DNA from 4 places in the Rossellomorea sp. LjRoot5 genome. Region 2 is predicted to be linked to each of the others. Evidence: riboswitches for the same ligand, from Rfam matches in the RefSeq annotation. Region 2 holds a riboswitch; each other region holds the start of a gene.

Region 1 (7,788 bases), 1.0 Mb from region 2:
TTCTCACTGTCGAGCATTTCGGCCGCCTGATCTTCCATTTCCTTCGAATCCTGCTGGTCGCTCATTTCTGCCGTATCGCTTGAGGTATTCTCTTCCGGCTCGGCCTCTTCTGAACCACATGCTCCCAGGATCAAGAGTGCGAAAAATAGGTTTCCTGCAATCAGTAGTTTTTTCATGTCGTTCTCCTTTCTTTGGTTTCTACGATACTTTCTCTCATTTATTCATTATCCTCTTAGGGTTTTTGTTAAACATTGGAACATTCTCCATTAATACAAAAAAGACAACCGTGATTTGGCTGTCTCTTCGTCTTTATTTTCCTGAACCGAACTCTTTCCATATTTCTTCTAAAAGCCCCATATCTGTCAGCAGTTCATACCCCGTCAAGGCAAGTGCCTTTGCCCCGATCACAAGGGCACGGTCACCCTCGGTGGATTTCGCCGCTTCCCTGAATTCGTTCGTATGGACGACGAGGGATTCGGGCCCGATTTTGATATAGGGGTGGATGGTCGGGACCACCCGGCTGACGTTTCCGGCGTCGGATGAGCCGAGTCCCTTTCGTTCCGTATCGTCGAAGGATTCGCCCAGTGACTCAATGGAGCGCTGGAATACTTGATCGAAACGGCGGTTGAGCTGAAAGTGATCGACTTCATTTTGGATTTTGATGATATTTAGTTTCGTCCCGGTGGCAAGGGCCGATCCCTCAGCGATCGCTTTTACTTTCTTCGTGACTTCATTGCATGATTCCCTGGTTGCAGCGCGTATATAGAAACGGGCTTTTGCATAGTCAGGGACGATGTTGGGGGCGTCTCCGCCGTGGGTGATGATGCCGTGGATCCGTACATCATCGGTCACATGCTGGCGAAGGGCGTTAATCCCGTTGAACAGCTGGATCACACCATCGAGGGCATTGATGCCGTCTTCAGAGGAAGCTGCCGCATGGGCAGACCTTCCTTTAAATTCGAAATCAAGCGGGTCCACCGCTAGGGTTTTTCCTGTCTGCGTTGTTCGGTTGAACGGATGAACCATCATGCAGGCATCTACTCCTGCGAACAAGCCTGCTTTTACAAAACTGCCCTTCGCACTTCCGTTCGGGCCGCCTTCCTCGGCAGGAGTCCCGAACACCACCACTTCCCCTCCTGTTTCCTCGAGTACGGACGACAGGGCGATGGCCGCCCCGCAGCTTGCCGTCCCGATGATATTGTGACCGCAGGCGTGACCGAGTCCAGGCAGGGCGTCATATTCAGCCAGGTAGCCGATGACCGGCCCTTCTTTCCCTGAATGTTTGCGTGCCACAAAGGAAGTCTCATGACCCGCCACTCCCCGTTCAATGGAGAACCCGTTGGCTTCAAGGAGGGTGGTCAAGGTCTCTGAAGCAAAAAACTCTTCGTTTCCGATTTCAGGTTTGTCGTGGATCTGATGGCTGGTCGACACGAGTTTCACCGCCAATTGATCGACTGCTGAGACGATATTGTTTTTACGATCTGCAATCACTGCTGGTTGACTCATCTCTTTTCCCTCCTAATGCAATTCACTGACCGGCACGAATGTCGGGATCAGGGAATCTTTGTATGATTTCTTGATATGTTCCGCTACGTCATCTTGCTGATAGAGCTCAACGATTTTTTTATAAGTCTTATTGTCTTTATCTTTTTCCTGGGCCGCAATGATATTGATGAACGGCTTGGATTCCGCTCCTTCGATATAGATGCTGTCATCGACCGGGACGAGTCCTGCTTCCACCGCCACACCATTATTGATGATCGATGCCGCAACATCCGGCAGTACCCTCGGTGTCTGGGCAGCAACGACCGGTGTGAATTCAAGGTTTTTCGGGTTTTCTTTGATGGCTTCGAGACCCTGTGACTGATCAAATCCTTCTTTCAGTTGTATCAAACCTGCTTCTTCCAGTAAGAGAAGGGCACGGCCGAGGTTCGTCGCCTCTTGAGGGACGGCTACCTTGCTTCCTTTCGGTAAGTCTTCTACCGATTTATATTTTTCCGAATAGATGCCCATCGGCGCGATGATCGTCGAGCCGATTGGTACAAGGTCCAGATTATGTTCTTCAACGAAAGAGTCAAAATACGAAATCGTCTGGAAGGCGTTCAGGTCGATATCCCCATCGGCCAGCGCCTGGTTCGGTCTCACGTAATCGGCAAACTCCACAATCTCGATGTCAATCCCTTCCTTCGCTGCTTTCTCTTTCATATACTCCCAAATCGGCACCCCGGATCCATTCACTCCGACTTTCACGACTTCTTTTTCTCCAGAGCCGGATGCACTGTTTCCCGAGCATCCGCTCAATAGTAGGGTAAATAATAGAATCGCGATACTTGCCAGGCTGATTGATTTTTTCATATTCCTCTCTCCTATCGTCTCCTGATGATTTTTGATAATGTATTTCCTGCTGTCTGAAGTCCCTGCACCATCACGACTAAAATGATGACAGTCACAATCATGACGGATGTTTCAAATCGCTGATATCCGTAAGCAATGGCGAGATCCCCGAGGCCACCGCCTCCGACTGCCCCGGCCATGGCCGATGCCCCGACAAGTCCGATGGTCGCGATTGTGATATTCAGGACCAGTGTGCTCAATGCTTCAGGAATGAGGATCCCGAAGATGATCTGCCACGGCCCTGCCCCCATGGACTCCGCCGCTTCAATGACACCCGGTTCCACTTCAAGGAGCGAGCTCTCTACCAGTCTTGCAATATACGGTGCCGCAAATACGACAAGCGGTACGACGGCTGCCGCCGTTCCGATCGAAGTGCCCACTACCAATCTTGTAAAAGGGATGATCGCCACCATCAAGATGATGAATGGGATCGAACGAAACACGTTGATGATGCTGCTGAGTACTGAAAAGACGGCTTTATGTTCGAGTAAGTGCCCCTTCCTCGTCACCACGACGATGATGCCGAGGGGAAGTCCGATCAACGTTGCAAACAGGAGGGAGAATGACACCATCGCCAATGTATCCCATGTCGCTTCTATAATTCGTGGCCAGAATAATTCCCAGTTAACTTGCACGCTTCTCCACCTCGCTTACGAATAATCTGTTCTTCCAATATTCCAGGATTTCTTCCGTTTCGTTCTTGCTGCCGATGATCTGTACGATGAGATTACCGAACGGCTTGCCCTGAAGTTCCGTGATCTGTCCGAACAATACATTGATATGGGCATTGAATTTCTTTGCCGTTTCGGAAAGGATCGGCGTGCCCGTTGAATCCCCTTTGAAAATGAGACGGCAGATGCGTCCTTCTTTGCTGTCATTCAATTTATCAAGAACCGATGCCGGCAGCTGATCATTCATGACACTCTTCACAAAGTTTCTCGTCGTCCGGGTCTGCGGGTTGGAGAAGATATCGAAGACGCTTCCCTCTTCCACGATTTCTCCATTTTCCATGACCGCGACCTTATCACAGATTTCCCGGATGACCCCCATTTCGTGGGTGATCATCACAATCGTAATGCCATACTCCGCATTGATTCTCTTTAATAAATTCAGAATCGATTCCGTCGTCTGAGGATCCAGTGCTGATGTGGCTTCATCACAGAGCAGAATCGAAGGCGACGTCGCCAGGGCCCTTGCTATCCCCACCCTTTGCTTCTGCCCTCCTGATAGTTCATCGGGATAATGTTTCGCTTTGTCTTCAAGCCCGACAAATGCAAGCAACTCCTTTACTCTTTTGTTGATTTTATCTTTCGGCCATTTTGCCAGTTTCAGAGGATAGGCGATATTCCCCGCCACCGTCCGGGATTGAAACAGATTGAAGTGCTGAAAAATCATCCCGATGCGGTGCCGCTCTTTCCTCAGATCGATGGCCGATTGGTCCTTCAGGCTGCGCCCCTCTATGAAAATATCACCCGAAGATGGTTTTTCTAAAAAATTGAGACAGCGGACAAGCGTGCTTTTTCCTGCCCCACTGAATCCGATCACACCATAAATCTCTCCCTTCTTCACTTCAAAGGAAACATCCCTCAAAGCGGTGAAGGGGCCATCCTTCGTCTCAAAAACTTTCGTAACATTCTGAACTCTGATCATATAGGACTTGCTCCTTTCCCTATGTATTCTTCCTGATGCCTGGATTTAAGGACATGCCTGAAAATAAAAAGTGCCCCCCTTCATAAGAAGAGAGGCACAAAAATATGTATATGTCCCGCTCTTCTCATCTTTCAAGTCATATGACTTGATGGAATTGGCACGGTATTCATAAGAACCCGTTGCCGAGGTATCGCAGGGCCAGTCCCTCCACCTCTCTTGATAAGAAGATATCGCTTTATTAAGTTAAAGTTATGATGCGTTTATGCATTAGGGTAATGGTAAAGGATTTCAGTTGGGTTGTCAATCCTGTTTTTGAAAAAATTTCATTAAGGAGGACATCATCAAATTGGTTACTTTAGCCTGTCTTTAACTAGTTGTAGCGCTATTTTACGCTTTTCAAAGAGAAGCAAATTGAAGATCGACAAAAAAGTTCAGACGATAAAATTTTGCTGCAAAAAGCACAGATTTTCCTCGGCAGATACTTTTGTGGTGACACAAAATCCGATACGTTCTCACGAAAAAAATCCATTCCTACACAAATCTTTTCAAACGGTTCATCTGGAATAAGACAACGTTACAACACGTATATTGAAAGGAATATTCAAATAAGAGGAGGATTTCATGACAAATCCATTCGTTGCAAGATCGTTGGATGAAATTAGATTCTGGTCCAGGATAATGAAAGAACATGCCTTATTTTTAAGTTTGGGTTTCACCTATGAGCAATCACAACTAATTGAAGAAGCTAAACAGTTCATCACTTTATTTAAAAAGATAGAAGAAAAATTATCTAGATTCACGTTAAATTCTGAATTACGTCAGGTTCAAGCATTCAATAGCGAGGTTTACCAAGCAGCTGCTGCTATATGGGGTTATAAACGAAAGATATTAGGGTTAACCCTTAGATGTGAAATCAGGCATAATAATTTCCCCCTGTTAATTGATCATACAAGTAGGGAGGCTGCCTACTTTGCTAATCGATTAAAGGAACTAAATGAAGGCAGGCTCGCACCTACACCGGATGATGTAATCCAGGAAAATGTATTCTTTTTAAAAATTATGGCTGACCACGCCAAGTTCATCGGGCATCTTTTAGATCCTTCAGAAAGGCAGTTGGTTGAACAGGCCAGAGAATTCAGCCATGATTTTGATCAGCTAATGTTTCAGGCAGTTGATTTAGATTCTATGCGTCATCAATCAGAGACTGAACCATTACTGGATCAGTTCTTGGATCAAAACAGAGTCTCAGTGGTTTCGTTAAGAGATTTTAAGAAAACAGCAAGAGAATTAATTGAGGCATGTCGTATTAAAAGCAATATTCACCCCCTTTTAGCTGATCATACATTTAGAGAGGCTGAGAGATTCTTGGAAATCATTGATTTATTTGAAGCAAATATTAACGGGAATCAAAAATAAGATCATATAATAATTTCAACTTTCAACACTAATTTAAGGAATTGAAAATATGACTTTTGGTTAGAGGAATGCATTGCTTGATAGTAAAAAAACCACACATATGAGACATATCCAAAATGTGTGGTCTTATTTTAATTTGATCTTCAACTATTTATACCAATGGATGTGGTACATAAAGTTCTTCTAAACTCTTAATCTCTTCAGATGTCAATCTGACTGATAAGGAGGACACTGCATCTTCGAGATGGCTTATCTTGGTCGCCCCAATGATTGGTGCTGTGACTTCTTCCTTTTGTAACAACCATGCAAGTGCGACCTGTGCGCGTGGAATGCCTCGATTCGCAGCAACCTCTGCGACTCTTTCCGCCAATTTGCGATCGGCTTCTTCTGTCTTTATAAACAGGGCCTTAGCTACTTGGTCATTCTCTGATCGAAAGGTCTGCTCATTCCACTCTCGGGTTAAGCGACCTGCAGCAAAAGGTAGATATGGTGTCACGCCAACTCCATCATCTTTACAAAAAGGCAACATTTCTCTTTCTTCCTCTCGATAAAGCAAGTTAAGTCTATTTTCCATAGAAATGAACCGAGTCCAACCGTTGCGTTCTGCTACATGTTGAGCTTTTGCGAACTGCCAAGCTGACATGGAGGATGCTCCGATATACCTTACCTTGCCTTTCTTAACTAGATCATGTAGAGTCTCCATTGTCTCTTCAATCGGTATGTTAGGATCCCATCGATGGATTTGATACAAATCGACGTAGTCCGTACCCAAGCGTTTTAGACTATTATCAACTTCCGTCATAATCGATTTGCGGGAAAGCCCCATTGCATTTGGACCTTTACGCATCGGAACGAATACTTTTGTAGCAATGACTACTTCGTCACGGCGAGAGAAATCCTTTAATGCTCTTCCTAGAATTTCTTCACTTGTGCCGTCAGAGTACATATTAGCGGTACTGAAAAAATTTATGCCTAATTCAAGGGCTTTTTTTATGATTGGTTTGCTCTTTTCTTCATTTAGTGACCATGGCGCATTTCCTCGTTCAGGTATTCCGAAGCTCATACTTCCAAGACATAGTTCTGAAACATCCAATCCAGACTTTCCAAGTTTTTTATACTCCATTTGTATAACTCACTCCTTCTGCAATTTATAAAAAAAAATGATTAACTTTTTAAAATTAGCGAGAGACTCCCATTATCACCACGGAAGTTGACGTCTCTCATTCGAAAACGTGCCTGTAGGACCGCCCTCATCAAGAAGAGCAAGGCTTACCGGATGGCGAGCTGCCTGTTGAACGGTTCCTGTCCCTTCAAAATTGTTAAGTTCCGTTGCAGTAAAACCTGGGCATGCAGCATTGACCTTAATACCTGTTGATTCAAGTTCAATAGCAAAAGCAAGCGTGATGGCATTAAGTGCAGTCTTTGAAGGGCTATAAACTGCACCGAACATTTCACGATGCGAATTGTTCGGGTCAGCGTTAAGTGTCAGCGATCCTGAACCACTAGATACATTGACTATGCGTGCGGCAGGTGCTTTACGAAGAAGCGGTAGCATCGCTTGTGTGACAGCAATCACACCAAATACGTTTGTCTCAAACACCATGCGTACTTCTTCGATAGATGCAACACTTGGTTTGCCTGACTTACCTACCTCTTCAAGCTTCCTTCCAGGTTCACCCGCATGCGATATACCCGCATTGTTGATAAGGACGTCGAGACGACCTAACTCGCTACGGATACTTTCTACTGCTGCGGTGATAGAATGATGATCGGTAACATCAAGCTGGATGGCCAGTGCATCTGCCCCAACGCTAATTGCTGCTTTTTTTCCTTTTTCTAAATTTCGTGATCCAACAAGGACAGTGAATCCGTGTGCCGCAAGATCCTTTGAGATTTGAAGACCAATCCCTTTATTTGCTCCAGTAACCAGAGCAATTCGTTTATTATGCATTGTAAACTCCTTTCTGCATGCTACTTTTGCCGTTACTGATAAATTCTTCTAACATTTTATCTATATTCCATTTTCAGTTGACACGTCAACCTTAATACACCTTACCATCTTGTGGTTGATACGTCAACAATGTTATACTCCAGTTATGAATAAAAAAATGATAAGTGAAGAAGCAATGCAAATTTGGCATATGTGGAAAAGTTCATATAAAAACATTTTTGGACGCGTAGTAAAAGACATGTTCGAGAAAACTGGGCTATCGGAGGGTGACTTTGGTATATTAGACCGATTGGATCTCCATGGAAAAGGCAGACTACGCCAACAAGAATTAGCAGACTCGCTGGATTGGACAAAGAGTCGGTTATCCCATCATTTAA
Region 2 (7,788 bases):
GTGCGTGCCTCTCCAGTCCATTTTTCGGGTTTGGAATAAGAAAAGATCCTGCATCCATATATTCATAAATAAGGGGGAAGAAAGATGAACTTACGCTTATCAGATGAACAAAGGATGATCCAGAAAACCATTCGACGATTTGTAGAGAAAGAATTGATTCCTTTAGAAAATGAAGTGCTGCGAAATGAAAGGGAAGGAAAGCCCAGTCTTTCTCCGAAAAAAAAGGAAGAGCTGCAAATGAAGGCTAAGGATGCCGGATTCTGGGGCATCAATACTCCGGAGGAATACGGAGGAGCGGATCTCGGTCAAATGATGATGGCCATCGTCTATATGGAAATCTCCAAGACCTTTGTTCCATTCTCTTTTGGTGGATATGCCGATAACATACTTTATTACGCCAACGAGGAACAGAAGAAAAATTATTTGATCCCCACTATTAATGGAGAAAAGAAATCGTGTTTTGCCATGACGGAACCCGGAGCGGGATCTGATACCCGTAATATCCAGACCACAGCCGTGAAAGACGGAAACGAATGGATTTTAAATGGTGAGAAAACGTTCATTACAGGTGGTAATGAAGCAGATTTTGTCATGGTCATGGCCGTTACGGATAAAGAAAAACATCGCCGGACCGGTCGGGAAGGAGTCACCTGCTTCATCGCTGATCGAAGCATGGGCTGGAAATCCGAATATATTCATACGATGGGCGAATGGGGACCAGCGAGTTTGATTTTTGATGATGTAAGGGTTCCCGAAGAGAATATCCTTGGTGAAATCGATGGCGGCTACGATCTCGGCCTGGAATGGATCGGCTTCGCACGCTGGATCGTAGGGGCCCAGGCGGTCGGAGCAGCCGAACGCCTTCTTCAAATGGCCATCGACTATTCGAAGGAAAGGGAAACCTTTGGAAAGCCTATCGCGGACCGGCAGGCGATTCAATGGCAGATTGCGGATTCTGCCGTGGAGATTGAAGCGGCCCGCTGGCTTGTGTTAAATGCAGCATTCACACTCGATCAAGGAGAGGACAATCGTCACGTTGCGTCGATGGCCAAGCTCTATGGGTCCAATATGGGTAATCGGGTCGTTGATCGCGTCCTCCAGATCCATGGTGGGATGGGTTATACAAGAGAGCTGCCGATCGAACGATGGTACCGGGAGGCAAGGTTATGGCGGATTTATGATGGAACCGATGAAATCCAAAAACTGATTATTTCAAGGAATTTATTAAAAGGTCATGTGAAACTTGGGCAATTTGTTTAATCAAATAAAGGAGGCAGACGAAATGGGAGAGCGATTCAGAGGAAAAGTGGCTTTGGTTACAGGTGGAAGCAGAGGGATCGGCAGGGCGATTGCAGGATTACTGGCTGAAGAAGGGGCCAAGGTGGCCATCATCGATGTGAATGAAGATGCTTTGAATGAAGCAAGTGAGGTGTTTAAACAATATGAATTGTATACAAAAGTGGCAAATGTCGTAGAATCCCAGGAAATTGAAAATGTGATGAAGGAAGTATATGAATCCTTTGGCTCCCTCGACATTGTAGTGAATAATGCAGGGGTCATCAGGGATAATCTGTTATTTAAAATGACCGAGCCTGATTGGCAGACGGTCATGGATGTGCATTTGAAGGGTTCATTCAATGTAGTGAAGGCAGCTCAACAATACATGGTCAAACAAAGGTATGGACGCATCATCAATATCTCATCCACCTCCGCACTGGGAAATCGTGGACAGGCGAACTACGCAACGGCTAAAGCAGGTCTTCAAGGATTGACGAAAACCCTTGCTATAGAACTTGGTCCATTCGGAATCACAACAAATGCTGTGGCACCGGGTTTTATCGAAACCGACATGACGAAAGAAACGGCGAAACGGATCGGAATAACTTTCGAGCAATTGGTCGAAGCGAGTCTCCAGGGAATCCCTGTTGGAAGAAGCGGGCTTCCTGAAGATATTGCAAATGCAGTCGCTTTTTTTGCAGACGAAAAATCTTCATTCGTCAATGGGCAGGTTCTCTACGTTGCAGGAGGGCCGAAAGCCTGAATAAAGGAGAAAGGGGTGAAGAATATGTTTGAATCCTATATCGGAAAGAGGTCTACTCCCACCAGAAATACAGTGGAAAGAGGAGCGGTTCGGAAATTTGCAGAAGCCATTGGCGATCCCCATCCCCTTTTTGTGGATGAAGATACGGGGAAATTTTCCTCTTACAGGGGGAACATTGCCCCTCCCACCTTCCCGAGAGTGTTCGACTATGGTTCGATCGAAGGCTTTCATTTACCGAATGTTGGGTTGATTCACGGTGAACAATCCTTTCATTATGAAAGACCTTTGATGGTAGGAGAAAGGATTCAATGTTTCACGGTAGTAAAAGACTATTATGAACGGGAAGGTACCGGGGGAAAACTGGGTTTCCTTGTCATCGAAGACGTCGGGGAAGATTCCCGTGGGGAAAGAATCTTCACTTCCCAGGCGATTGTCATTATTACAGAAGAAGTCAGAAAGAGGTTGAGTAAATGACAACACTACAATCATTCGGAGTAGGTGATACACTTCCCCCGGTTGAATTGGCTCCGGTTGTGAGGTTGGACCTGATCAAATACGCAGGTGCTTCCGGAGACTATAATCCAATACACACCATCGATGATGAAGCCTCAAAGCTGGGTCTTCCAGGAATCATCGCTCATGGAATGTGGACAATGGGCAATGTGTCCAAACTTTTCAGCCCATACTATGAGGAAGGCTTTATCCAGGATTACTCGGTACGTTTTAGAGAGATGGTCATGTTACAAGATGTGGTTACTTTACGGGCAGAATTAGTGGACAATCAGGGTAACCTCCTTCATTTTAAGGTTTTAGCCACAAATCAAGCCGGGAAGAAAGTAATTGAGGGTAAGGTGGTTTTTAGGGTCCATGAATAGTTACGTAATGCTTTATGAAAAATTGTCGTAGATCTACCCCCAATCGAATAAACATGTATAGAATGATCGTTTAATAAAATAAGCCAAAAAATATAAATCCGATCGAAAAACTCGGGTTGACTTCTTCCGTAATTGTGATATTATTTAGAATATTAAAATGAATAACTCTTATCCAGAGTGGTGGAGGGATCTGGCCCTGCGAAGCCCAGCAACCTACGTATTGTAAGGTGCTAATTCCAGCAAAATGTGAAGTCATTTTGGAAGATAAGGTAACCTTACCTGAACAACTTTCCAAAATGGGAAGTTGTTTTTTTGATCTGGATAAGATGAAAATTGGGGGTATCATGTGAAAGAAGAGAAGAATCAGCAAGTACAGTTTGACTTGGTAGCAGAGAAGATCCAGTCCATGCTTGAAACCATGAGTTTTGGTTCGATCACGATTATCGTACAGGATGGAAAAGTCATTCAATTAGAGAAAAATGAGAAAGTCCGAATTAAATAAGCTGACTAGACAACCTAGAGGCGCATAACAGAGATTAAGGTACTTCCTTTATCTTGTTATCGCCTCTTTTTTATTGGAAAAGAAAGGGGTGTATCATGCTAACCTATCAGACTTGGAAACAACCAGCCGTGAATTTTGAAGTCGATCCAGTCTACAAAGGAGCCTTGAATGTCTTGAAATGGACATATGAGCAGTATGGTGAAACGGTCGTTTATGCCTGCAGTTTCGGAATTGAAGGCATTGTGCTGATCGATCTCATTTCCAAAGTACACCCGCAGGCAGCCATCGTCTTCCTGGATACGGGTGTCCATTTTAAAGAAACCTATGAAACCATTGAAAAGGTGAAGGAAGCCTATCCGGGTCTGACCATTCATATGAAAATGCCAGAACTGACACTGAAGGAGCAGGCAGAAGCATATGGGGATAGGCTTTGGGAGAAAAATCCAAATCAATGCTGTCAAATTCGAAAGCTTGACCCTTTAAAGGAATCCTTATCCAAAGGGAATGCGTGGATATCTGGGTTAAGAAGGGAGCAATCGCCTACAAGGAGTCACAATGAGTTCATTAATAAGGATGATAAATTTCAGTCGGTTAAGATTTGTCCATTGATCCACTGGACCTGGAAAGAAATATGGCGGTATGTCCATAAGCATAATCTTACTTATAATCCCCTTCACGACCAGGGATATCCGAGTATAGGCTGTTTTCACTGCACGACACCAGCCATTGATATCAATGATCTCCGCTCCGGAAGATGGAAAGGAAAAGGGAAAACGGAATGCGGCCTTCATTAAAGCTGGTGACGATCTTTGTTTGAGCTGACGGCCCTTCTTATTAGCCTGTTTTTCGCCATGAACATCGGTGCCAGTGGAGCGGCGGCATCTATGGGGGTTGCCTATGGTGCGGGAGCGATAAACAACATCAGGGCAGCATTATGGATTTGTGCAGCAGGTGTCCTCTGTGGAGCGGTACTCGGTGGTGGAGAAGTAGTTAAAACGATCAGTTCCGGAATCATACCCCCACATCTATTGTCAATCAAAATCGTCATCATCATTTTGTTGTCTGCGACGATTACATTATTTTTGGCCAATGTAATCGGGATCCCCCTATCAACGAGTGAAGTAACGGTAGGAGCGGTAGTAGGAGTCGGGGTGGCCTATCAGGTTCTTTACGTGAAGTCACTGGTCACCATCATGTCATTCTGGGTCATTGTCCCGGTGATTGCCTTCTGTGTTACGTGGGTTTTCGGCTTGGGATTAGTACGATTGGAAAAGCGGGGATACCACTTTGAGAAAAGGTGGCTGGCATATCTGTTGATCATCGCCGGGTTCTTTGAAGCTTTCTCGGCGGGGATGAATAACGTAGCAAACGCTGTCGGCCCATTGGTCGGTGCAGGCTTGCTCACACCTTTACGGGGGATTTGGCTGGGGGGTTTATTTGTAGCGCTGGGTGCCGTGTTACTAGGGAAAAGAGTCGTTGAAACAAACGGGAAGAAAATAACCCAGTATTCCAAAGCAGAAGGAATTCTCATCTCCTCCACTGGAGCCCTGCTTGTGATGGTAAGCTCCCTGTATGGGTTGCCAATCCCTCTCACACAGGTTACATCTTCTTCCATCATCGGACTCGGGTTGTCAAAAAACGGGAAGCACATGCTGCAAAAAAAAATAGTCAAAAAAATCGTTAAAATCTGGGTCGTTTCACCCCTTATTTCACTCAGTATTTCATACTTTTTGGTAAAACTCTTGATCGACAGCGATCTGTATTCGATTGTCGTCCCTATAAGTGTCATCATTTCGACAGTGGGAGCCTTGTCCCTTATGCGGGTCATTAATGAAGAAAGAAGGTCTGTCCACGAGGATGGAGGAGGAATATAATTTTAATTCCGATTAAAACTATATGTTAAGGAGGATTTTATTAAATGAGTTTACTGCCACACGGAGGAAAATTGGTTCAATCACATCTACCACAAACAGGATATGAAAATATTCAACAAGAAATCCAATTGGATGATATCGCTTTAAGTGATTTGGAGCTCATTGCCATAGGAGCATATAGTCCAATAGATGGATTTTTGTCAGAGAAGGATTATCAGAATGTAGTTGAATCATTGCGGTTGAAGAATGGATGTGTTTGGAGCATTCCCATCACCCTGCCAGTTGAGAAAGAAAGGGCAGAATCCTTGAAAGTTGGGGTAACGGGCAGGCTCGTATACAAAGCAGAAACATATGGCCTCATTGATGTAGAGGATATATATGAACCTGATAAACAAAAAGAGGCCCTCCTCGTTTATGGAACGACCGATACGGACCATCCCGGCGTGAAAAAATTATTCCAGCGGGGAGAGGTGTATGTGGGGGGCAGGATTACCCTCCTTAAAAGAATCCCAAAAGCATTCAATGAATTTACGTTTGATCCAAGTGAAACGCGAACAAGATTCAAGAATAGAGGCTGGAAGACAATCGTTGGTTTCCAGACCAGAAACCCGGTCCATCGGGCACATGAATATATTCAGAAGACGGCACTTGAAACGGTAGATGCCCTCTTTTTGAATCCATTGGTCGGTGAAACGAAAGCAGATGATATTTCAGCTGAAATCCGAATGAAAAGCTATGATGTTTTATTAAAGAACTATTACCCTAAAGACCGAGTATTTCTGGGGGTCTTTCCCGCAGCCATGAGATATGCGGGGCCAAGGGAAGCCATCTTCCATGCGTTAGTACGAAAAAACTATGGCTGTACTCATTTCATCGTCGGCCGTGATCATGCAGGCGTTGGTGATTATTACGGGACCTATGATGCCCAGAAGATCTTTGATCAGTTCAGCGAAGAAGAAATAGGGATCATCCCTCTCCGCTTCGAGCATAGCTTTTATTGTAAAAGGTGCGAAGGGATGGCGACCACCAAGACCTGCCCACATGAAAAAGAACAGCATGTCATTCTTTCCGGAACAAAAGTCAGGGGGATGCTTCGTAAGGGTGAAGTCCCTCCATCCACCTTCAGTCGACCGGAAGTGATTGAAGTATTGATCAATGGTCTGAAACAAGAATCCAAACCATCGTCATGAGGAGGCGCATAGATTGAGTGAACACAATCAAAACATCGTTTGGCATGATACCTCAGTAACGAAACGGGAGAGGCGGAAGCAAAATGGTCATCAAAGTTTCATCCTCTGGTTCACGGGATTATCTGCAGCAGGTAAATCCACTTTAGCCAATGCAGTGGCTACTTCCCTTTTTCAACAGGGGAAGCAGGTGTATGTCCTTGATGGGGACAATATCCGTCACGGATTGAATAATGATCTGGGCTTCAATGAAGATGATCGCAAAGAAAATATCAGACGGATCGGAGAAGTTTCTAAACTTTTTATCGATAGCGGTCAAATCGTTCTCACTGCTTTTATTTCGCCCTACAGGGAAGACCGGGATCTCGTGCGTAAATTAGTCAGACCGGAAGAATTTCTGGAAGTGTTCGTCCAATGTTCTTTAGAGGAATGTGAAAAGCGCGATCCCAAAGGCCTGTATAAAAAAGCCCGTAATCAAGAAATCACTCAATTCACGGGAATCAGTGCACCATACGAACAACCGGAAAATCCGGAGATCATTCTCAATACAGAGAAACAATCCATAGAAGGATGTGTCGAGTCTTTACTGCTTATTTTAAAACAAAAACAACTTATTTAAGGAGAGAAAATCATGGCGTATACAAAATCATGGGAGTCAAATGAGAAACTCAATAAAACGGAAAAATGGAAGCTTGAGAAGGATGGATTGGCCATTTTCAAAGATATACCCTATTATGCCCAGAATGGTTTCTCCTCCATCCCGAAAGAAGAGTGGGATAAGTTCAAATGGGCGGGTCTTTACCTGCAAAGACCTAAGGAAGACGGATATTTCATGATGAGGGTGAATGTCCCATCAGGCATACTAAGCTATGATCAGGCGAGGGAGCTCGCTGCCATTTGTAAAGAATACGGCAGGGACGTCTATGACATCACGACCCGACAGGCCATCCAGTTCCACTGGTTGAAGATTGAACAAATCCCTGATATCTTCAAACGTCTGGAAAAAGTCGGATTGTCTTCTGCAGGGGCATGTGGGGATATTACACGTAACATCGTCGGAAACCCTCTGGCAGGTATCGACCCGGATGAACTCTTTGATACAAGAGCCGTTGTGAAAGAAGTCTATGACTTTTTCCAGCATAACGAAGACTTTTCAAATTTACCGAGAAAGTATAAAGTCGCGATCTCTGCCAATCTCAATAATGCAGCCAATGCGGAAATCAACTGTGTATCGTTCCTCCCGGCGAAAAAGGAGATAGACGGGAAAGAGGAGAACGGGTTTCACCTGAAGGTCGGGGGTGGATTGTCT
Region 3 (7,788 bases), 1.6 Mb from region 2:
GACCTGTTCCCCTGTCGCGAGGAGCATATCCATCTCTCTTTTACCGGGATAATCAGAAAGTTCCCCTGCCAGTTTCACAAGGATGTCCGTCGTATTAGACATCGCCGATACGACAACCACGACGTCATTCCCCTTTTCTTTTTCCTTCACGATTTGACCGGCCACCCGCTTCATTCGATCCGTAGAACCTACAGAGGTTCCACCAAATTTCTGAACAATGATACTCAAGTGATCCCCCTACTTTCTATCAGATCTATTTTCTGCTTTCCCTACAGCCGTCATAAAACACCGATTCCTTCCTTCACTTCATTTTCAAGAGGAATTTCGTGTAAAATCGATACAGCCTGAATGTGGTCATGTGATTGAAGAAGAGATTCAAGATCTTCTTTTCTGCCTTCGACAAACACGTAAAGATATTCTCCAAGCTGAATGCGGTCCTTTAAGGTGAACGGTGTAATCCAGCTTTGATATTCCTCTTTTTCCTTGAACCGCAGGACCCATTGGCTGATGCTTTCTTCTTGGGAATCTTCGCTCGTCACCGTCTTTTCGGGAGAAACGGTGTATTTCCCCTGTATCAGGGAGAGGAAATCCTCCACCATGGCACTTCCAGTCGGATATTTCCCCGCTCCGGGACCGAGTAGTGTGACTCTCCCTACCAGACTCCCTTTCAGTGAAATTGCGTTTTCCACATCCTCCACCCCGTAAAAAGGATGGGTGTCGTGGACAAGGGTCGGTTCCACTCCTCCCTTGATGCGATTGAATCCGTCACGTTCCAGTGATCCAACATGCTTGAATCGCAAACGGAAGGACTCGGCTGCCTGCAGCCATTCCGCCGTCAAGTGTGTGATCCCTTTCCGCCGGATATCCTTCCAGTCAGTCTGCTTGCCAAAGGCGGTCTGACTTAAGATCAGAAGCTTATAAAAGGCATCATATCCTTCAATGTCGCTCGTCGGATCCGCTTCGGCATATCCCTTCTCTTGCGCCTGCTTTAGAGCAGTTTCAAAGGAAAGCCCCTTTTTCCTCATTTGGGATAGAATGAAGTTGGATGTCCCATTCAATATGCCTTGAATGCTTCTGATTTCATTTACCTTCAGGAGCTGACGGATGGTGCCGATGACCGGGATCCCTCCGGCCGTGGTCGCTTCGAAACCAATGGACACCCCATGATTTAATGCCTTTTCCAAAAGATCGGGACCGAATTTTGCAAACATGGCTTTATTGGCCGTTATGACGTGAATCCCCTTCTCGATGGCTTGAGTAATATACGTATAAGTCGGTTCTTCTCCTACTATCGCTTCAAAGATCACATGAAGGTCAGGTATGTCGAGAATGTCTTTATATTCTGTCGTGACCAAAATGGACGGATCTATTTCCCTTTGCTTAGAGGGGTCCTTAATGAGGATTGCCCTTATTTTCACCTCTTTACCGAGTACTTCTTTCAATCTTTCCTGATGAGTATCAATGGCTTCATAGACCCCTTGACCAACTGTTCCAAAGCCCAGAAGCGCCACATTTATCGCTGACATCATTCAGCCTCCTTTTTTCCGGTTTTACCTGCACGTACGATTCCTGTCTGAAGGCGTGGTGGAAAGAAAGAGGGTATGCAGAAAAGCCCTCTTCTTGTAAGAAGAGGGCTGATTGACCATGCTCCTCCCCTTATCTTCCAGATCCACATGGAATCTGTAGGAATTGGCACCTTTACAGACTGATCCTGCAGGTTGCCGGGCTTCATAGGGCCTATCCCTCCGCCGCTCTTGATAAGAGATATAACGTTATGTTTTCACTTGATATTTGAGTATGAATTGGATTATATAGGGGATTCACCCCTTCGTCAATAGAATTTTTGTTATTTTTTAAAAATTCTTTCACTTAAGCCGGATGGGACATTTCCAATAAGTTTAGTTTGGAATACTCCTATTTCTATTAATCTTTTTGGTTGAAGGGAGTTTTAACCCTGTTAGAGAGGGAAAACTAACCCATATCCATTTACTAGAAAGGACACGTTTCGATCATGTTAAAAAAGATCCTTCCTTTATCCATTCAAAAATATTTGCTCATGTCAAAACGGCAGCGCATGCATGAAATCAGGCTCACCATTTGGTATATGCCCTTTATATACATATGCCTGTCCTTTCTCATGGTCGCCGTTACCCTTTATTTAGATCTCTATCTGGAAGTGTCACAGTATACGTTTGATATGTTAAGTATGGATGCATCTGTCACTCGCATACTGGTAAGCACACTCATAGGTGGCATTCTGACACTCAGTGCTTTTACGCTCAATTCCCTGCTCGTCGTGCTGACGATGTTCAGCGGACAGTTTTCACCCAGGATGCTGTTGGATTTCATTTCGGACAAACAGACGCAGCACGCCCTCGGCATTTTCAACGGCAGTTTCGTTTACGTGCTCTTCCTTTTCCTTTTTATCGGAAGTTCAAAGGACGAAATGTTCGTCGCTGCGCCGGTCATGACGATCGGACTGGCGTTCCTTACAGCCCTTACGTTCATATTCTTCATCAACCATGCCTCGACTTGGATGCAGGTCCATAATATTACGTACAATATGAAGCAGGTTTCTGAAGTGATGATCAACCAAACGCTTAAAAAAGATTTGGAGACCCATCGTACGACAGAACATGGCGATACGATGGATCAGTATAAACAGAATACCCTTCATGTGAGTGCTAGGGGTTCAGGCTATATTCAATTAATCGATTTTCAAGGAATAATTCAAATGGCAAAGGCTGAGAACCTTATCATTCAGCTTCATTACAAAGTCGGGGACTACGTCTTGGCCGGAAATGAAATCTTGAGCATATGGGGACCGGACACAAAGGATATTTCAACAAATTTCTACCTCGACTTCATTGAAATGGGGCATAAAGAAACTGAAATTCAAGACTTGCAAATGGGGATTCACAAGCTGGCCGAAGTGGCAATCAAATCACTCGGGAATGATGACCCTAAAACCGCGTCTAATACCATCGATCAGATGGCCGACCTCATGCTGACAATTGAGGATCACTTATCCTTCACCCCCTACTTAATCGATGAGGAAGGAAGAACCCGGGTCGTCCTTCAATCTGAACCGTTTGATTATTACCTATATCGGGGATTTGGCTATATCCGTCACTATGCAAAAGACAATCATTTGATCATCACGGACATTGTGCGGGCACTTGCCCTTATTGCTGAATCCATTCAAACGGCCAAGCATGAAGCCATTTGGAAGTTCGCCTGCAATACCATTGACCATATAGAGAGGGAAGTCATTTATGAATTGGATAAGACCTTTCTCCTGCAGGAAGTCCATAAGCTGGCACGGCTCACTCAAAACCTTGAGGAGTATAAGAAAATAGAAAATAAATTCTACCCGTCAGCCAATGAAAACACGTAAAAAGCTTCTTCCCTTCCATGAGGGAGCAAGCTTTTTCTTTGTTTGGCCAATGGCGAGGTCTTCTCCTTGCGCAAGCTGCTATAAAAAAACGCTCCGTCATTATCTTAACGGAACGTTTTCATATCTCTTATTCCCGATCAAAAAGTACACGCCCTGCAATTCCTGGATTCGTCATTTCAAAAGGATTCAAGATCAGATCAAGCTCTTCTTCGGTAAGAACATCATATTCGAGACAAAGTTCTCTCACAGACTTCCCTTTTAGGATGGCTTCCCTGGCAATCCGTGAAACGACTTCATATCCCAGGTGAGGATTGACCGCCGTGATGATGCCTACACTGTTTTCCACATATTCCTTCATACGTGTCTCATTCGCTTCGATCCCGACGAGGCAGTTGTCCGTAAAGCTTCTGAACGCATTGTTCATGATGCTGATGGACTGAAGGAGATTGAATACAAGAACAGGTTCCATTACGTTAAGTTCAAGCTGGCCGGCTTCTGAGGCCAGTGAAATAGTCTGATCATTCCCCATCACCTGGAAGGCTACCTGATTGATCAGTTCCGGCATGACCGGATTCACTTTACCCGGCATGATGGAAGAGCCGGGCTGTCTTGCTGGCAGTGAAATTTCACCAAGTCCGGCACGGGGTCCAGAAGCCATCATACGCAGGTCATTGGCGATCTTGGACATATTGACCATGCAGACCTTGAGTGCAGCCGACACTTCTGTGTATGCATCCGTATTTTGCGTAGCATCGACAAGGTGTTCAGCCCCTGTCAGTGGCAAACCGCTGATATCAGCCAGGTGCTTCACAACACTATTTATATATACAGGATCCGCGTTCAAGCCGGTCCCTACTGCTGTTGCCCCCATATTGACTTCATACAGATGATCGCGAGTTCGTCCGATACGTTTAATGTCGCGTTCCACTACTCTGCTGTACGCTTCAAACTCCTGGCCAAGGCGGATCGGTACGGCATCCTGCAGATGGGTACGTCCCATTTTAATGACGTGATCGAACTCCTGGGCTTTCTGTCTAAAGGCATTCAGCATATGCTCCATTGTGTCGAGGAGCTTCTCTAATAATTTCAGGGTGGAAATATGGATGACCGTCGGAAATACATCGTTGGTCGACTGTGACATATTTACGTGGCTGTTCGGGCTCACTTTCCCATATTCCCCTTTACGATGGGACATGAGCTCAAGTGCGCGGTTGGCAATGACCTCATTGGCATTCATATTGATGGATGTGCCTGCCCCTCCTTGAATCGGATCCACGATGAAGAATTCATGAAGCTTTCCTTCAAGTATCTCTTCGGAGGCCTGCACGATGGCTTGACCGATTCCGTCATAGAGGCGTGTCGTTTCCATGTTTGCAAGTGCAGCCGCTTTCTTTACGACTGCCAGGGCATCGATCATCTCTTTATGAATTTTATATCCTGTAATCGGAAAGTTTTCCACTGCCCGTAACGTTTGTATTCCATAATACACATCTTGGGGTACTTCTTTTTCTCCAAGAAAATCTTTCTCTATTCTAAATCCACTAGTGACATTGATCATTTTTCTTCTCCCTATTTTTTAATTTACAGCTTCTCCAATTGATGATTCTATCAATTCCCTGGTCAGTAGGCAACGATTTTGAGAGAAACCCATTTTTTTCATTTGTCCGCGTTTGAAGTCTCCATGCAATAAAAACACCCCATATCAATTCTCGAGGCGCACCAGTTCAACTTGATTCATAAGTACCACTCATTTTCTCTGTTTTACCTGGTCCCTTAACTCTTCAAGCTCTCCTACAAGTTTCATTACAAGCTCATCGCTCTGTCTCAGTTGCTCATTCAGCAATCGGATGGTTTCTTCCTCCCATTGAAACGGGTTACCATGATCCGGGGTATAGCTGAGGTCTTCATATACATCCCCTTTTTCAGCTGGCGTATCACGGAAATATATAGCTACCTCACAGCCTGAATCCCCTACAGCAATCCTTTTCCGTAAAACCACTTTTGAATAGCCGAATTTACGCGACGCGATCCCGCCGAACACACTTGAAGTCATATTGCATAAATGGGGGGCGTCTTTAACGGTTTCACCGAACGGACAGCCTTTAGCCTTCACCACCACATGATCCGGGTGCACTTCTGAAATATAGAAGTGACCCCCGATGGAGTTCTTCAAATCAATTATGACTTCAGCATACCGCTCAATCGTCCATTCTTCATCCTTCTTCCCATACAGACTTTCAATCCATTCCCCAGTACGCAGTCCAATTTGACGGATGTATTCATCTGCTGTTTTCCCTACCGTCTTCTGGTGGATACGAGCATATTGAGTGATAAGCTTACTTAAAAAAATCGTCCCGGTTAATGAAGTTTTCGTTTCCATTCCATCTCTCCTTCATTTGATCTATGACATTAGGCTCATTTAAAGGCATACCGTACCGTAGTTCAACTTGCCCTTTACTTTTTAAGTGTTATGAACTCGTTTTCTTTCAGTATAACATCTATGAACCGGATTCTGTTTGTTTGTTAGACTTTTATCTATGTGGTCCTGTTCTATATAGGACTAAAATCTCATATATTACCAGAAGAAAGTCCTGAGAGAATTAAAAGCTTAATGATATTCTTAAAACCCCTTTCCCCGGTGGGCAGGGTAGGGTTTTTTGAATATAAAAAAAGAAGCTGTTGAGATGTCCAACAGCTTCTTTTTCTATTTTAATGCATATTGCTCAATACCCAGACAGATCCGGCCACGATGACAATCGCGATGAATGCCGCAGACATCATCTTACCTACCTGCCATCTGCCTTCACCTTCCGTTACGTGCATGAACATGAAGAGCTGGATGGCAGCCTGTATGAAGGCAAGGACGAACACGATCGCTACGATCAGTTCATATGCCATATTCGTATACAGTCCAAACCAGACGGCTAAGAACGTCAACGCAATCGATAAGATAAATCCAATGATTTGAGTCCAAGGTAATCCACTATGATTCGTATGTTGTGACATTATCCCACCATCCCTAATAAGTACACGCTTGTGAACACGAAGATCCAGACAAAGTCCAGAAAGTGCCAATACAAGCTGGATACAAATAGTTTTTTAGCGGTATCAGGATTCAATCCCCGTTTCTTCACTTGGAACATGACGAGAAGAATCCAAAGGATACCCACTGATACGTGGAGACCATGCGTCCCGGTCAGTAAGTAAAAGGATGACCAGAACGCGTTCGTGCCCATGGCGGCTCCTTCATGGATCAAATGGATGAACTCGGTGATTTCCATGTAAAGGAATCCAAGTCCAAATAATAATGTAATGATCAGCCAAACCATCATGGATTTGACATTTCTTTTTCTTAATTCATTGATTGATAGACCAGACGTGAAACTACTGATTAATAAGAATAGCGTCATGATGATCGTATTCTTCATATCAAACACTTCACTCGGAAGCGGGCCACCCATCGTTCCGGCTTTCAGAGCGAAGAACGTTGCAAAAATAGTGGCAAACAATGCAATTTCCGCGCCCAGGAAAACCCAGAATCCGAAGATGTTCAGTTTACCGATATCGGATTGATATTCAAGCGGCGTGTTTGGATCTATATTCGTACTATGTGCCATGCTCACGCCTCCCTCTTATACGGATTTTCAGTCTTTTCTATTTCTTCCACACTTACATAATAACCTTCATCCTGCTTGTGTGACATCAGTGAACGGAATGCCATGCATCCGAAGATACCGACAAGCGCCATGATCGCCATCCAGAACAGTTCGAATACTAAACCAAATCCTGCGACAAAGAATAATGCGGCCATGATGAAAGGTGTCCCAGCATTGCTTGGCATGTGAATCGGTTTGTATTCAAAGTTATCAGGAACCATCTTTCTTCCTTCTTGCTTCATATTATGAAATGCATCAAGATCCTTCACTTCAGGAACATGTGCAAAGTTGTAATGAGGGGGGATTGCTGAGCTGGTCGCCCATTCTAGGGTACGTCCATCCCACGCGTCACCTGTTGTTTCTCTCTTGGCAAAACGGAAGCTATAGTAGATTCCGTACACAAGAATCATGAATCCTACTCCCATTCCGAAAGCTCCGACAGAAGAGATCATATTCAATGCCGTCCAGCCGTCTTCAGGTCCGTATGTGTACACACGTCTCGGCATACCCGCGAAACCTAATACGAATTGAGGCAAGAAACAAAGATTGAAACCGATGGAGAAGAACCAGAAAGTCCATCTGCCGATCCGTTCATTCATTTTATGTCCAAACATCTTAGGATACCAGTATGTGAGACCCGCGAAGCAGGCAAATACAACACCGGCGATCAGTGTGTAATGGAAGTGAGCTACCAGGAAGTAGTTATTGTGATATTGGAAGTCGGCCGCAGCCATT
Region 4 (7,788 bases), 680 kb from region 2:
CAACAGAACCACCAACGATGTGAATGGAATATTTTTTTGAAAGTGAAGTCAGGAAGGAGGAAGAGTCTTCGGCTTCTTCATCTGCGATCTCATCTATCCGTGTAAGATCATAACCTGTCGTCCACAGCTCAGGAAGAACGACGGTACCGCACCCTTCTTCCTTTGCTTTTTTTACCCACTGTTCCACTTTAACTTTGTTTTCTGCAGGTTTTCCAAACACGATATCCATCTGGGCGAGACCAACCTTTTGAATCATTACCTTCACCTCGTTATGTACTTTTTGTCAATTATTCCTTTACATTCTGTATGTTCCGTTATATCATTTGTGACTAGAATTTGAAAGTAATTAATTTTCAAAAAAATGAGTGGGTGAATGGATGAAACACTTTGAAAAAGCAAAACGCTTGGATTTATTACCGGAACAATTTTTCGCTTCCCTCGCAGGGACAGTGAATGCTGTTGTGAATGAGGGGCATGACGTCATTAATTTGGGGCAGGGAAATCCAGATCAGCCGACGCCTTCACATATTGTGGAAAAATTAACGGAAGCGGCTCAATCTCCTTCCAATCACAAATATCCACCATTTCGTGGTTTATCGAGCTTTAAAGAGGCAATCGCTGCCTTCTATTTCCGCGAATACGGTGTGGAGATGGATCCAGAAACCGAAGTAGCGGTTCTCTTCGGAGGAAAAGCGGGTTTAGTGGAAATCCCTCAATGTTTATTGAACCCCGGCGACGGAGTATTAGTCCCTGATCCCGGTTATCCGGATTATGTATCGGGGGTGGCATTGGCAGAAGCAAGTATGATCAAGATGCCGTTGAGAGAGGAAAATGGGTTTCTCCCGGACTATCGGGTGCATTCCCGTGAAGAATTGGAAAGGGTAAAGTTAATGTTCCTCAACTACCCCAATAATCCAACAGGTGCGACAGCCACAAAATCCTTTTTTGAGGACACGGTGGAACTTGCGTTAAAACATGATATTTGTGTGGTGCATGACTTTGCTTATGGGGCGATCGGTTTCGATGGACAGAAGCCTGTGAGTTTTCTAGAGACGGAAGGTGCAAAGGATGTCGGGATTGAGATATATACATTATCGAAAACCTATAATATGGCAGGCTGGAGAGTCGGCTTTGCCGTTGGGAATAAGAGTGTCATTGAAGCAATCAACCTCCTCCAGGATCACCTTTACGTAAGCCTGTTCGGAGCGATTCAAGAAGCAGCCACTACGGCCATACTGAGTTCTCAGGATTGCGTAACGGAACTGGTTGCAACATATGAAGAACGAAGACAACTCCTGATCTCGGGTCTCCAGGCAATAGGGTGGGATGTAAAAGCTCCGCAAGGTTCCCTTTTTGCCTGGCTTAAGGTGCCGGAAGGGTTCACTTCTGTTGAGTTCTCAACCTATTTACTTGAAAAAGTCAAAGTGGCCGTTGCTCCTGGTGTAGGCTTTGGTGAATACGGAGAAGGGTATGTGCGTGTCGGTCTTTTAACTACAAATGAACGGATAAAAGAGGCGATTTACCGTATAGAAAGTTTAGAATTATTTCACAAAAGGGATTGACATATGTTGAAATTGGTGCAATAATCCAACTGAATTAATAGAATGAAATTCTTATCAAGAGCAGGCGGAGGGACCAGCCCGATGAAGCCCGGCAACCGACTTATTTAAGCACGGTGCTAATTCTTGCAGCTATAAAGCTGACAGATAAGAAAGAGTGCCGAATATAAACCTCTTCTTATCTGGAAGAGGTTTTTTTTGTTTGCAGCTTGCTGAAATCAAACCGTTGAAAATTGTTTTTACATAGGGAGGTAATACGAATGAGTGAAGTGATTGCAACATATCAACTAAAGGGAAAGAGTGGTTCATTCGAGAAAAAAGCAGAAGGGATTGCTTTGGGACTCACGGTCGGGTCATGGACGGACTTGCCGCTACTGGAGCAGGAACAATTGAGAAAATACAAGGGAAAAGTCGTTTCAGTGGAAGAGAGGGAGGAGAAAGGCTCCTGGGGTGAGGTGAAGATTGGGTATCCGAGTCATAATTTTTCCAATGATATCCCGGCTATCCTTACAACAGTATTCGGTAAGCTTTCACTCGATGGTGAAGTGAAATTACTGGATCTGGAGTTCTCAGAAGACTTGAAAAAGTCATTTCCCGGTCCACGTTTTGGGGTAGAGGGCATCAGGGAATTAACAGGTGTTCATGGTCGACCGTTGTTAATGAGCATATTTAAAGGGGTGATCGGCAGGGATCTCACGTTCCTTGAAAATCAGTTAAGAGCTCAGGCCCTCGGCGGAGTCAATGTCGTAAAAGATGATGAAATATTATTTGATAATTCCTTGACCCCCTTTTTTGAAAGAGTGAGATTAGGAAAAAAAGTGCTGCACGACGTATTTGAGGAAACGGGTAAGAGAACCTTGTATGCCGTAAATCTGTCAGGGAAAACCTCGCAATTGCGGGACAAAGCAAGAAAAGCCAGGGAGCTTGGGGCAGACGCTCTTTTATTCAATGTATTTTCATACGGTCTTGATATTCTGCAGGAATTGAGAGAGGACCCTGAGATTTCATTGCCGATCATGGCTCATCCTGCCTTTGCCGGGGCTGTTGCAGCATCTCCAATATATGGAGTGAGCTACTCTTTATGGTTGGGTAAATTATTGCGAATGGCCGGGGCTGATTTTTCATTGTTTCCATCTCCGTACGGAAGTGTGGCACTAGAGAGGAGCAACGTCCTGTCCATACGCCATGAATTAACAAAGGATGACGACCATTTGAAGAGAACATTGCCAGTTCCATCAGCAGGCATACACCCTGCAATTGTACCCCTATTGGTAAAAGACTTTGGGACAGATTGTGTCATTAATGCCGGAGGAGGCATTCACGGTCACCCTGACGGTGCAAGTGGGGGAGGAAGGGCATTCGGTCAAGCGATCGATGCTGTTTTATACGGAACGTCACTCCAGGAGGCAGCCAAAACCCATGAAGAACTGCAGAAAGCCCTGTCCCTATGGGGAGGGGAGGTAAAGGTGTAATGTGTCTTCCGGTCATATTCTGTGATTTCGATGGGACGATCACAGAAACAGATAATATCATTTCTTTGATGAAAGCCTATGCCCCACCAGAATGGGAACCTATAAAAGAGGACATTTTAAACCAGTCGGTCTCGATCAAAGAAGGTGTAAGCAATATGTTCTCATTCATTCCTTCTTCACAGAAAGATGAGATGATCCAGTATTTAATGGAAAAAGCGGTTATTCGTGAAGGTTTCAAGGAATTCGTGGACTATACAAAAGTCAATGGGATTCCCCTGTATATTGTGAGTGGGGGAATAGACTTCTTTGTTCACCCGTTACTGAAAGAATTCGGGCCTTTTAAGGCTGTATATTGTAACGAAGCTATCTTTAACGATTCGACCATAACGATTCATTGGCCATATCCATGTGACGTGCACTGTGAAAACAAAGGATGTGGATGCTGTAAGCCTTCCATCCTGAGGGCATTATCCCTAGAAAATCATGAGGTGATTGTAATAGGGGACTCTGTTACAGACATCGAGATGGCGAAGCTTGGCGATACAGTACTCGCAAGGGACTATCTGGCACGTACATGTAATGAAAAGGGAATCCCATATCATCCTTTTGAAACATTTCACGATTGCATAAAAGTGATAGAAAAAGGAGTGACAATATGAAGTCATATCAATCCGAATGGGAAGAGCTCGCTGATATCAAAAGAGAATTGGCAGACAGGGACTGGTTTATGGGAACCAGTGGGAACCTGGCGATACGTGTGGGATCAACTCCTGTATCTTTCCTGGTTACGGCAAGTGGAAAGGATAAGCGAAAGCATACGAAAGAGGATTTCCTCCTCGTGAATGCACATGGTGAGGCATTGGAGCAAACCCAACTGCGCCCATCAGCTGAAACCCTGCTCCATAGTCATATATTCAATGGGAGCTCAGCAGGATGCAGCTTGCATGTCCATACTGTTGCCAATAATGTGATCAGTGAACTGTATGGGGATGATGGTGTCATAACATTCAGAAGCCAGGAACTGATTAAAGCCTGGGATAAATGGGGTGAAGATGATTCCCTGTCAATCCCGATCATTCATAATCATGCGCATATCCCAACCTTAGCGGATTCCCTCCGCACACACATTCAAGAAGATAAAGGGGCCGTGCTCATTCGCAATCATGGAATTACGGTTTGGGGGCGTACAGGATTTGAAGCTAAGAAACTATTGGAAGCGTGTGAGTTCCTGTTCCAATACCAACTCACACTATTATCATTAACAACTACAAAATCCATTTCCAGGGGAGGAGTCAAATTATGACAACGATACACATTCAGGGGAAAAATCAGATCATTGATCATCAAGAAGAGGTAGTAAAGTATTTAAATGAACAAGGGGTAATTTACGAACATTGGAACATTGAAAAGCTGGATGAATCACTAAGGGACAGATACGCATTAACCGATGATGATAAAGAGGCAATTCTCTCAACCTTTAAAAAAGAGATAGAAGATATTTCAGCACGCAGGGGGTATCAGGCCCGGGATGTGATCTCCCTTTCCGACAGAACACCAAATCTTGAAGAGCTATTAAAGAATTTTCAACAGGAACACCATCATACGGATGATGAAGTACGCTTTATTGTAAATGGACATGGGGTATTCGTCATTCAAGGAAGGGACGGAGATTTCTTTGAGGTACACCTCAATCCGGGCGACTTAATTTCCGTGCCTGAAAACATCCGCCATTATTTCACCTTAAGCGATGATAAAAAAGTAGTCGCAGTCCGCATTTTCGTTACCCAGGAAGGCTGGGTACCAATCTATTGATCATAATATCAGGATAGACAAAGAGTCATTTCATTTGTCTATTCTTTTTTTTGAACGTATGGCGAAAAATGTCTAATTCAGCAAAAATACTAGTTATTTTGTCTTGTTTTGCGAATCTATTTACTTTTCTGATAATAATTGGGATAATGCTCAAGTAATGATTTTACTTTAAAAAGACTAGGAGCTAAAAAGGAGTTTAGTAGAAATGGGTCGTTTATTAAAACAGAAGTGGCTATTATTGAAAATCAACCAGAAGCGCTCGGAAATGGTATCGATGGGAGTGAACTTGGGATTATGTGCTGAGGAGACAATCAAATGCAGCCAGCAATTGGATCAGTTATTGAACGACTATGAGAAGTGCATAAATAATGGTGGATCCCAGCCACTCTATGAATCATCAAGTGAATTAGGACAATACATTAAGAGTTTATTGAAACGCACTGCTTCTTGACCACTCACCAGGAATTCCCTCATCATTCAGACAAATAAGAAAAAGAATCTCCGTTCATTTCCACATTCACATCTTATTAACAAAACTAATTTGTCGTTATTTCAAAAGTAAAGGACGGTTCGCCTAAAGCGGGCCGTCCTATGCTTTTTACTCCGGCAGAAAGACTCTGACAGTTGACAATGATCAGATATATTTGTATAATGTTTTGAAACTGAGATATATTCTTTAAAGGAATGAATGCCATGACCGAAAAACAAAATACAAAACAATCGTTGAAACTTTTCATTGTCCTATCCAGAGCTTTTAAAGCTTTAAACGAAGAGATAAATAAGAACATACAAGAAAATGGATTGAACCCGACTGAATTTGCCGTACTGGAGCTTCTGTATCATAAAGGAGACCAGCCTCTGCAGCAAATTGGAGGGAAGATCCTGTTAGCTTCAGGCAGCATCACTTACGTAGTCGATAAGCTTGAAAAAAAGGGGTATCTTAAACGTGTTGCCTGTCCAACGGATCGTCGGGTCACATACGCCCAAATTACTGAAAATGGCAGAGGGTTGATCGATGATATTTTCCCTAACCATGAGAACCGGATCCACGAGTTGATGTCTGCACTGTCTCCAGACGAAAAAGAAGAAACCATTCACATGCTGAAAAAGCTTGGACTATCCATCAAAGATCTGTCCTACTAGGCCACTTCAATCTGCCCTGTCTATTATAGACGGGGCTTTTATTTTTGGAGATTTTAATGAAATCGATCCCTATATTAACAGGAGATTCCGGCTATGAAGTCGAATACCTATAATCGGGATGAATTTAAGAGGAGGAACAAAGTATGAAGTTTGAAGAATATACATATAAAAGACCAAATCTGGAAGAGATTAAGCCGGCTTTCGAAAAGGTGCTCCAGAAATTTAAAGCAGCTTCAGATGTTTCAGAACAGATGGAAGCGATCAAGGAAATCAATGAAATTCGACTTACCATCGACACCATGCAGAATATTTGCTATATCAGGCATTCCATTGATACAAATGATGCTTTTTACAAAGAAGAGCAGGAGTATATCGATGATATGATGCCTGAGGTTTCGGGCATGGTGACAGAATATTACCAGGAACTGGTGAATTCCCGATATCGTCAGGAATTAGAAGATAAGTGGGGAAAGCAGTTATTTTCTCTTGCAGAGAGTGAAATCAAAACGTTTTCCCCTGAAATTATCACTCTGCTTCAAAAAGAAAATAAGCTTTCTTCCCAATATACGAAACTGGTGGCTTCTGCCAAAATTCCGTTTGAAGGCGAAGAGAGAACGTTGGCCCAAATGGGTCCCTTTACACAATCCGTAAATCGCGGGACAAGGAAAGAAGCAGCCTTTTCCACAGTCTCTTTCTTTGAAGAAAATCAGGAAGAATTAGATCGTTTATTCGATGAGTTAGTCAAAGTCCGTCATACGATTGCAACTACGTTAGGATATAAGAACTTTGTTGAGTTAGGGTACTATCGCATGACGAGGACGGATTATACACCTGATATGGTAAAGAATTTCCGTCGTCAGGTGAAGGAGTATATCGTTCCTCTTTCAACAGAGCTGAAAGAAAGACAGGGGAAGCGGATAGGAATCGACTCCATGAAATTTTATGATGAAGGATTTAAATTCACATCCGGCAACGCATCCCCTAAAGGAAACCCTCAGTGGATCATTGACAATGGTAAGAAAATGTATGAAGAGTTATCCCCTGAGACAAAGGAATTCTTTGATTTCATGATCGAACGCAATCTCATGGATTTAGAAGCGAAGAAGGGGAAAGCGGGAGGAGGGTATTGCACATATATTGCAGGGTATGAAGCACCCTATATCTTCTCGAATTTCAATGGTACGTCTGGCGATATCGATGTATTGACACACGAAGCAGGCCACGCATTCCAAGTATATTCAAGCCGTGGTTTCGATATTCCGGAATACATTTGGCCAACGTACGAAGCGTGTGAGATCCATTCCATGAGCATGGAGTTCTTCACATGGCCATGGATGAATTATTTCTTTAAGGAGGATACGGATAAGTATCAATTCTCTCATTTGAGTGAGGCACTGCAATTTCTCCCATACGGTGTAACGGTTGATGAATTCCAGCATTTTGTGTATGAGAACCCTGAAGCCACACCTTCTGAACGGAACGCAGCATGGAGAAAGATCGAGAAAGAGTATCTGCCCCACAAAGACTACGATGGAGTTTCGTATTTGGAAAATGGAGGGTTCTGGCAGCGCCAATCCCATATTTACAATTCACCATTCTACTATATTGATTATACGTTAGCTCAAATCTGTGCTTTTCAATTTTGGAAGAAAATGAATGAGGATCGGGAAGGGGCTTGGGATGATTATGTTTCCCTTTGTAAACTGGGTGGAAGCCGTTCATTCACAGCACTCGTGGAAGCGGCCCATCTAGACTCCCCATTCCAGGAGGGAACCGTCAAGAAAGTAATCGAACCAATCAGG

What was found. A riboswitch is a leader RNA that binds a small molecule or an ion and turns the genes downstream of it on or off. The one in region 2 is predicted to bind S-adenosylmethionine.
Region 1: linked by a shared signal. The riboswitch ahead of ACSQ2E_RS06010 (methionine ABC transporter ATP-binding protein) and the one ahead of ACSQ2E_RS11425 (YezD family protein) in region 2 are both predicted to bind S-adenosylmethionine.
Region 3: linked by a shared signal. The riboswitch ahead of ACSQ2E_RS03205 (homoserine dehydrogenase) and the one ahead of ACSQ2E_RS11425 (YezD family protein) in region 2 are both predicted to bind S-adenosylmethionine.
Region 4: linked by a shared signal. The riboswitch ahead of ACSQ2E_RS14840 (2,3-diketo-5-methylthiopentyl-1-phosphate enolase) and the one ahead of ACSQ2E_RS11425 (YezD family protein) in region 2 are both predicted to bind S-adenosylmethionine.

What each region holds. Positions count from the first base shown of each region.
Region 1 covers NZ_CAXUQN020000001.1:1,186,004-1,193,791, reverse strand. The annotation lists gene ACSQ2E_RS06030 (hypothetical protein) at 1-176, opposite strand, end outside; gene ACSQ2E_RS06025 (M20 family metallopeptidase) at 310-1,506, opposite strand; gene ACSQ2E_RS06020 (MetQ/NlpA family ABC transporter substrate-binding protein) at 1,519-2,355, opposite strand; gene ACSQ2E_RS06015 (methionine ABC transporter permease) at 2,367-3,029, opposite strand; gene ACSQ2E_RS06010 (methionine ABC transporter ATP-binding protein) at 3,019-4,044, opposite strand; SAM riboswitch class I at 4,166-4,270, opposite strand; gene ACSQ2E_RS06005 (DUF2935 domain-containing protein) at 4,666-5,460, shown strand; gene ACSQ2E_RS06000 (aldo/keto reductase) at 5,612-6,583, opposite strand; gene ACSQ2E_RS05995 (SDR family oxidoreductase) at 6,659-7,411, opposite strand; gene ACSQ2E_RS05990 (MarR family winged helix-turn-helix transcriptional regulator) at 7,557-7,788, shown strand, end outside.
Region 2 covers NZ_CAXUQN020000001.1:2,215,182-2,222,969, forward strand. The annotation lists gene ACSQ2E_RS11405 (acyl-CoA dehydrogenase family protein) at 85-1,260, shown strand; gene fabG (3-oxoacyl-ACP reductase FabG) at 1,283-2,041, shown strand; gene ACSQ2E_RS11415 (MaoC family dehydratase N-terminal domain-containing protein) at 2,066-2,515, shown strand; gene ACSQ2E_RS11420 (MaoC/PaaZ C-terminal domain-containing protein) at 2,512-2,916, shown strand; SAM riboswitch class I at 3,082-3,187, shown strand; gene ACSQ2E_RS11425 (YezD family protein) at 3,263-3,418, shown strand; gene ACSQ2E_RS11430 (phosphoadenylyl-sulfate reductase) at 3,514-4,212, shown strand; gene ACSQ2E_RS11435 (anion permease) at 4,270-5,292, shown strand; gene sat (sulfate adenylyltransferase) at 5,337-6,482, shown strand; gene cysC (adenylyl-sulfate kinase) at 6,496-7,098, shown strand; gene ACSQ2E_RS11450 (nitrite/sulfite reductase) at 7,111-7,788, shown strand, end outside.
Region 3 covers NZ_CAXUQN020000001.1:652,811-660,598, reverse strand. The annotation lists gene ACSQ2E_RS03210 (aspartate kinase) at 1-228, opposite strand, end outside; gene ACSQ2E_RS03205 (homoserine dehydrogenase) at 279-1,529, opposite strand; SAM riboswitch class I at 1,654-1,764, opposite strand; gene ACSQ2E_RS03200 (DUF2254 domain-containing protein) at 2,012-3,397, shown strand; gene aspA (aspartate ammonia-lyase) at 3,525-4,955, opposite strand; gene ACSQ2E_RS03190 (methanogen output domain 1-containing protein) at 5,145-5,777, opposite strand; gene qoxD (cytochrome aa3 quinol oxidase subunit IV) at 6,107-6,403, opposite strand; gene qoxC (cytochrome aa3 quinol oxidase subunit III) at 6,403-7,014, opposite strand; gene qoxB (cytochrome aa3 quinol oxidase subunit I) at 7,017-7,788, opposite strand, start outside.
Region 4 covers NZ_CAXUQN020000001.1:2,895,520-2,903,307, reverse strand. The annotation lists gene ACSQ2E_RS14850 (carbon-nitrogen family hydrolase) at 1-256, opposite strand, end outside; gene ACSQ2E_RS14845 (pyridoxal phosphate-dependent aminotransferase) at 378-1,562, shown strand; SAM riboswitch class I at 1,611-1,713, shown strand; gene ACSQ2E_RS14840 (2,3-diketo-5-methylthiopentyl-1-phosphate enolase) at 1,820-3,031, shown strand; gene ACSQ2E_RS14835 (2-hydroxy-3-keto-5-methylthiopentenyl-1-phosphate phosphatase) at 3,031-3,690, shown strand; gene ACSQ2E_RS14830 (methylthioribulose 1-phosphate dehydratase) at 3,687-4,334, shown strand; gene ACSQ2E_RS14825 (1,2-dihydroxy-3-keto-5-methylthiopentene dioxygenase) at 4,331-4,843, shown strand; gene ACSQ2E_RS14820 (aspartyl-phosphate phosphatase Spo0E family protein) at 5,049-5,294, shown strand; gene ACSQ2E_RS14815 (MarR family winged helix-turn-helix transcriptional regulator) at 5,528-5,986, shown strand; gene ACSQ2E_RS14810 (M3 family oligoendopeptidase) at 6,130-7,788, shown strand, end outside.